Linked DNA regions of Parasedimentitalea psychrophila. The protein of the gene in region 2 binds, or shares a complex with, the protein of the main gene of each other region. Links are inferred from orthologs where the notes say so. Each region holds a gene or a part of one and is shown on either strand. Other genes may lie near its edges.

Evidence for each region.
Region 1: the proteins of carA (region 2) and carB are in contact, whole or in part, in a solved structure (PDB 1KEE), measured with the Escherichia coli proteins. The link is inferred for Parasedimentitalea psychrophila from one-to-one orthologs.

Annotation. Positions count from the first base shown.
Region 1 is NZ_CP127247.1:2,568,829-2,573,085, forward strand. Bases 157-4,095 are described here. They hold carB (carbamoyl-phosphate synthase large subunit), read right to left. Parts: upstream 3,717-4,095; coding sequence 357-3,716; downstream 157-356. Other genes in these bases: QPJ95_RS12525 (aminodeoxychorismate synthase component I), read left to right, coding at 3,902-4,095. Outside these bases: QPJ95_RS12515 (beta-ketoacyl-ACP synthase III), read right to left, coding at 1-17; more of QPJ95_RS12525, read left to right, coding at 4,096-4,257. UniProt on the Escherichia coli protein: Large subunit of the glutamine-dependent carbamoyl phosphate synthetase (CPSase).
Region 2 is NZ_CP127247.1:560,473-563,609, reverse strand. What follows is about bases 100-2,918. They hold carA (glutamine-hydrolyzing carbamoyl-phosphate synthase small subunit), read right to left. Parts: upstream 2,185-2,918; coding sequence 1,015-2,184; downstream 100-1,014. Other genes in these bases: QPJ95_RS02765 (GatB/YqeY domain-containing protein), read left to right, coding at 2,368-2,841; QPJ95_RS02775 (glycosyltransferase), read right to left, coding at 100-919. Also shown: more of QPJ95_RS02775, read right to left, coding at 1-99; QPJ95_RS02760 (hypothetical protein), read right to left, coding at 3,028-3,137. UniProt on the Escherichia coli protein: Small subunit of the glutamine-dependent carbamoyl phosphate synthetase (CPSase).

The DNA.
Region 1 (4,257 bases), 2.0 Mb from region 2 along the record:
ATGGCGGGCGTGTGCATGGGCTTTGGCTCCGGGTTTTTCACGGTGCCTGTGATTTGGTCATTTTCAGGGAGGGAGGTCAAGGTGGAGGCTGGGTGCCGCAGGGGCAGGTGGCCGGGGCAGGTGGCCGGGGCGCTGCCCCGGACCCCGAGGTATTTTTAACAAGAAGAAGAGAGCATTCCGCAGCTTTGCGGCTTTGGCCTGAAGATCCGCAGGTCAGGTGCTGCCGGGTGGGTATTGGCCTGAAGACGGCAATGAAAAACCCCGGCCACTTGGACCGGGGTTCTTTGGTTCTAACATCCGGGGCTCCGCCCGTTCGGCGCTGACAACAGTCTGCCAGACTGTTTTCCGGGCGCGCCTTACCCCTGCAGGGCCTTCACCGTGATCTCGCCCTCGGCCTGGACCTTGATCGCCAGGGCGGCGGCGTTGGCGCCGGCGGCGGTGGTGAAGTAGGGGATCCGACCGTAGAGCGCCACCGAGCGCATCTCTTTGCTGTCCTCAACCGCCTGTGCACCTTCGGTGGTGTTCATCAGCAGCTGCACATGGCCGTCTTTCAGCAGATCAACCACATGCGGGCGACCCTCATAGACCTTGTTGACCCGCTCACAGGTCACTCCGTGACCGTCCAGCCAGGTCTGGGTGCCGCGGGTGGCGATCAGGGTAAAGCCCTGCGCCACCAGCACCTGTGCCGCCTCGAGCATCAGCGCGCCCTTGTCGGCGTCCTTGATCGAGATGAAGGCCTTGCCCGTTGATGGCAGCACCATGCCCGCCCCCAACTGGGCCTTGAGGAAGGCGCGCGGGAAATCGCGGTCCCAGCCCATCACCTCACCGGTGGAGCGCATTTCCGGCCCCAGCAGGGTGTCAACGCCGGGGAAGCGGGCAAAGGGCAGCACCGCCTCTTTGACCGAGAACCACGGCATGTTGGGATCGGCCAGCGTCATCGGATCGCCCAAGGGCAACACGTCGTCATATTTGGCGTCTTCCTTATAGGGCGCGCGCAGCGGGAAGTTGCTGAGGGGTTCGCCCGCCATCACACGGGCGGCGATGGAGGCAATGGCGCTGTCGGTGGCCTTGGCAACAAAGGGCACCGTGCGGCTGGCGCGCGGGTTGACTTCGATCAGGTAGATATCGCCGTCTTTGATGGCGAACTGGATGTTCATCAGGCCAACAACGTTCAGGCCCTTAGCGAGGGCATAGGTCTGGGTCTTGATCTCGGCGATGATGTCATCCGACAGCGAGTAGGGCGGCAGCGAGCAGGCGCTATCGCCCGAGTGCACCCCGGCCTCTTCGATATGCTGCATGATGCCTGCAACATGCACGTCTTTGCCATCACAGATGGCATCCACGTCCAGTTCCACCGCGCCGGACAGGTAGCTGTCGAGCAGCACCGGGCTGTCGCCAGACACCACCACCGCCTCGGCGATGTAGCGTTCCAGCTGCGCCATGTCGCGGACGATCTCCATCGCCCGACCGCCCAGCACATAAGACGGGCGGATCACCAGAGGGAAGCCAATCTCTTTGGCAATCTCCAGCGCCTGCGCGTCTGTGGAGGCGATGCCGTTGATCGGCTGCTTCAGGCCCAGCTCGTTGACCAGGGCCTGGAACCGCTCGCGGTCTTCGGCCAGATCAATGGCGTCGGGGGTGGTGCCGAGGATCGGAATGCCTTCGGCCTCTAGCGCGTTGGCCAGTTTCAGCGGTGTCTGGCCGCCAAACTGCACGATAACACCGTGCAGGGTGCCGTTCTGCTTCTCGGTCTCCAGGATCTCCATCACGTGCTCAAAGGTCAGCGGCTCAAAATACAACCGGTCCGAGGTGTCATAATCGGTGCTGACGGTCTCGGGGTTGCAGTTGATCATGATGGTTTCATACCCCGCCTCGGTCAGCGCATAGCAGGCGTGACAGCAGCAATAGTCGAACTCAATCCCCTGGCCGATGCGGTTGGGACCTCCGCCCAGAATGACCACTTTCTTGCGATCACTTGGGCGTGCTTCGCATTCCGCCTCGCCCATCATCGGTGCCTCGTAGGTGGAGTACATATAAGGCGTCTGCGCCTCGAACTCGGCGGCACAGGTGTCGATGCGTTTGAACACGGCGGTGACACCGAGGGCGCGGCGGGCCTTGCGGACGGTGGTTTCGCTGGTTCCGGTTAGATTGGCCAGACGCGCATCGGTAAAGCCAAGCATCTTGAGATTGCGGACCCCACGTTCGTCGGTGGGCAGGCCATTGGCGCGGATCTCGGCCTCGGTCTCGACGATTTCGCGGATGCGGGCCAGGAACCAGGGGTCAAACATGGTGACGCGGTGGATTTCATCATCCGACAAGCCATGCCGCATCGCCTGGGCAATGGTGCGCATGCGGTCGGGGGTCTGCAGGCTGATCGCTTTGATCACCGCAGCCTTGTCGGCACCGGCATCGTCCCACAGGCCCACCGAGACACCGGGGATGTCGACTTCGTCAAATCCGGTCAGGTCGGATTCCATCGAGGCCAGAGCTTTTTGCAGCGACTCGTGGATGGTGCGGCCAATCGCCATCACCTCGCCCACCGATTTCATCGCGGTGGTCAGATAGGGCTCGGCGCCGGGGAATTTCTCAAACGCAAATTTCGGGATCTTGGTGACGACATAGTCGATGCTGGGTTCAAACGAGGCCGGTGTCACCTTGGTGATGTCATTGTCCAGCTCGTCCAGCGTATAGCCCACCGCCAGCTTGGCAGCGATCTTGGCAATTGGAAAGCCGGTCGCCTTGGAGGCCAGCGCCGAGGAGCGGCTGACCCGCGGGTTCATCTCGATCACCACCATACGGCCATCGGCGGGGTTGACCGCCCATTGCACGTTGGAGCCGCCGGTCTCGACACCGATTTCACGCAGAACATTGATCGAGGCGGTGCGCATGGCCTGGTATTCTTTATCCGTCAGGGTCAGCGCCGGGGCCACGGTGATCGAATCACCTGTGTGCACGCCCATCGGGTCGATGTTCTCGATGGCGCAGACGATGATGGCGTTGTCGGCCTTGTCGCGCACCACCTCCATCTCAAATTCCTTCCAGCCCAGCAGGCTCTCGTCAACCAGGATCTGGTGGACCGGCGAGGCATCCATGCCGGTGCGGCAGAAGTGAATGTAATCGTCGCGGTTATAGGCGACGCCACCGCCGGTGCCGCCCATGGTAAAGGCGGGGCGGATGATGGCCGGCAGGCCGATGTCTTCGATCGATTCGAGCGCCATGCGCACGCCTTCGTCCAGGTCGGGTTTGCCACTGTCCAGCTTGGGGGCGGTGACGATTGTGGCGCGTGGGTTTTCAATGCCCAGACGATCCATCGCCTCGCGGAACAGTTTGCGATCTTCTGCCATTTCAATGGCATCGCGGGTGGCCCCGATCATCTCGACGCCGAATTTCTCCAGCACGCCCATCTCTTCGAGCGCCAGAGAGGTGTTCAGCCCGGTCTGTCCGCCCATGGTGGGCAGCAGCGCGTCGGGGCGTTCTTTCTCGATGATCTTGGCGACCACTTCGGGGGTGATCGGCTCAATATAAGTGGCATCAGCCATATTGGGATCGGTCATGATTGTGGCGGGGTTTGAGTTGACCAGAATGACCCGGTAGCCCTCTTCACGCAAAGCTTTACAAGCCTGAGCGCCGGAGTAGTCAAATTCGCAGGCCTGGCCAATAACAATCGGTCCCGCACCAATAATCATGATCGATTGGATGTCGGTTCTTTTTGGCATGGCCATATTCCTTTGATGTGCGCGAGTCGTGGCGCCCCCAAAGCGCCAAATTGTCATGGGTTATAGGCCCCGCGAGGAAAGGTGCAAGGGGGATCGGAACTGAGTTCAAAAATGCCGCAAAAATCGCTTTTGTTCGCATAGTGAACGTCTATATAGCCGATTATCGACACATGGAGTAAGCCAAAGTGCGCATCCGCTTTGATCAGGGGCCCAAGGGGGCGGGGACTTGTTTTGCTTCCCCACAGCGGGTGATCCGGGCGGATCAGCCGCATCAGGTGCCAGCGGCGCTAGCGGATCTGGATGCCATGCGCGCCGCCGGCAAGTGGCTGGCAGGCTATGCCAGCTACGAGCTGGGATATGCGCTGGAGCCGAAGCTGGCAGAGCTGATGCCCGCCGATCGGCGACTGCCGTTGATTTGTTTTGGTGTCTATGATGCTCCCGTGGGGAGGGTCAGGCGCTGCCTTGCAGTGCCGGGCGAAGTGGGATTGCAGCGGCTGACGCCGCGTTGGGATTTTGACCGCTATGCCACCGCCTTTGCGCA
Region 2 (3,137 bases):
CTTTGGCCAGCGCGTTACGGGTGATCTCGTCGTGTTCCTCGAGCACCAGAAACACTTCTAGCAGCGAGCGCGGGTAGGTCAGCCGCTGCAGGCGTCGCAGCAGCGCCTTGCTGACCTCGGATTCGTGGAACAGCGGCACCAACATAGATATGCGCGGCAGGCGGCGGATCTTGTGCGGCGCACCACCTGCCAGTGGCGGCTGTCCAACAGGCGCGGCCCTGGCCAGATGGGAGGCGAAGCCGATCAGTTTCAAGCCGACGAACAGGCTCAGCGCGATCACCGACAAGGCGCAGAAACCCGTGAAAACCAGCCGTGGGGCAAACCCCGTTAGCCCGGCGAGTGCGACCAACAACATCAGGGGCCGCAATGGGCGGTTGCTGGTGTGCCAGTGGCGGCTGCTGTCTTGCAGCGGCACACGGGTGCTGGCCGCCAATGCCAATTCCTTGCGAAAATGCGCGGTCAGGAACGCGGTGACCTGGTCCTCAGCCGCCAGCACTGGTCGGATGGAATCGAAACTGCCGCGCAGGGCAGTCTTTAAGGTTTCAAAGTGCTCGGGGTGGGCAATGGCCACGACAAGTTGCGAGCCACTATACGTCCACGGAACGGCCCGGTGCTTGAGCCAGAATTGCGCCGGCTTGCGGTTTAGCAGCCGAGAGTCTGCGGTGATGTCTGAAAGATCGACCCGTTGCAGGCCCTGTTGTTGCGACAGCGCCTCAAGCACCTGATCCGGATCGGCCCAGCCCTGACTTATCAGAATATGGCCAAGCGGCGCGTCCTGGTGGCGTTGCAACACCAGCGCCCGCAGCAAATCGGTATCTCGGATCGCCCGGGCGTCAACAAGGTGACGGCCAAGGCGGCGGCGCAACTGCGGCGGATGTAGTGGCTGCGGATCACGAAAAACAACCGACTCATCAGGCATTGCACCACCGCCATTGTTAACTGTCAGACAGCCTCGGCGGCGGTGGTTAACGGTCGATTAACCGACCGGACCCTTTGCGGGGTTTTACCCTAGGTTTACGCCACCGCCGCTTTGCGGGCGGCCATCGCCTCGGCAAAGCGCTCAAACAGGTAAAAACTGTCCTGCGGGCCGGGGCTGGCCTCGGGGTGCTGCTGCACCGAGAACACCGGGCGGTCGGCCAGACGGATGCCACAGTTAGAGCCGTCGAACAGCGATACATGGGTTTCCTCAACGCCGTCGGGCAGGGTCTGGGCGTCTACCGCAAACCCGTGGTTCATCGAGGTGATCTCGACCTTGCCAGTCGCGTATTCCTTGACCGGGTGGTTGGCGCCGTGGTGGCCGTGGTTCATCTTCACGGTCTTGGCCCCCAGCGCCAGCGCCAGCATCTGGTGACCCAGACAAATGCCAAACACCGGCAGCTCGGTGGTGTCGAGAATGGTCTTGATCATCGGCACCGCATATTCGCCGGTTGCGGCCGGATCACCAGGGCCGTTGGACAGGAACACACCATCGGGGTTATGCGCCAGAATCTCTTCGGCACTGGCACTGGCGGGTAGCACGGTGACATCACAGCCAGCCGAGGCAAGGCAGCGCAGGATATTGCGCTTGGCACCATAATCGATGGCGACAACCTTGTGCTTGGCAGCACTCTGCTTGGGGAAGCCGTCAGGCCAGGCCCAACGCATTTCGTCCCAGCGATAGCTCTGCGCACAGGTCACGTCCTTGGCCAGATCCATGCCTTCCAACCCTGACCATGCGCGGGCAGAGGCCACCAGTGCCTCGACATCGAAATTGCCGTCGGGGTCATGCGCCAGCGCCACATGCGGCGCGCCCTGCTGGCGAATCGCACGGGTCAGGCGGCGGGTGTCGATGCCGCCAATGGCAATGCGCCCGGTGCGGGTCAGCCAGTCCTTCAATTCCTCGGTGCTGCGCCAGTTGCTGGCCAGGGTCGGGTCCCATTTGACCACCATACCCGCGGCCACCGGGTTGCCCGTTTCGTCGTCTTCCGGGGTCACACCGGTATTGCCGATATGCGGGAAGGTGAAGGTGACGATCTGACCGGCATAAGACGGGTCCGTCATGATCTCCTGATAACCGGTCATAGCCGTGTTAAAGCAGAGCTCGGCGACGGTTTGTCCGGTGGCACCAAAACCTGCGCCATAAAACACTGTACCATCGGCCATTGCCAGGCATGCGGTGGGCTTGGACGGGGCGGTATCGGCCATTGCGCGAGTCTCCATGTGGGATAAATTCATGGGTTCTTAAGGGCAGGGCTCAGTCGGGTCAAGCCCGGCCTAATCTGCCGCGGTCATGGGTTTCATGGCGTCAGGTTTGATCGGGTGGTCTTGTCTCCTGTCAGTTGATTGGGTAAGGCTATGGGTTCCAACGCCATGGGGATGGAAAACACAATGGATATGCGCACACGGGTCACCACGGCTCTGAAGCAGGCAATGAAGGATCGGGCTGCAAGCCGCCTGGCTACCCTGCGTCTGATCACTGCTGCGATCAAGGACATGGAAATTGCCGCGCGGGGGGATGGCGAAGAGATCACCATCGCCGACAGCGACATTCTGGCGATTCTCAGCAAGATGACCAAACAGCGCAACGAAAGTGCCCGCGCCTACGAAGAAGGCGGTCGTTTGGATCTGGCCGAGCGAGAGCTTGAGGAAATCGCCATCATCGAAGAGTTTCTGCCCAAGCAATTGGCCGAGTCTGAGGTGCGGGATGCCATTCGGGCGGCGGTTGCCAGCACCGGTGCCAATTCGATCCGCGACATGGGCAAGGTCATGGGGGCGCTGAAATCGAAATACACCGGCCAGATGGATTTTGGCAAAGTCGGGCCACTGGTCAAGGATCAGCTTTGCTCGGGCGGTGACTGCTGAACCCGCCAGGGTCTGCATTTTCAGATAAAGCTGTGTTGGCCGTCAGGCCGACACAGAACACGACACCCGATCAACTGCTATCCATTTTGCCGCCGGTCCACCGGCGGCCGACAGTGGGCCTGACAGGGGTGGTCGGCACGGGTGATCATCGACGAGGCGCCGATACTGGCGCCCCGGGATGGGGTCTTACATCCAGTGACCAAACACATGCATCACGATGTCATCGCGCTTCAGACCTTTTTTCGCCAGCTGCGCGTCGCTGAGCGCCTGCAGCTTCTGGATCTGTAAATACCGGG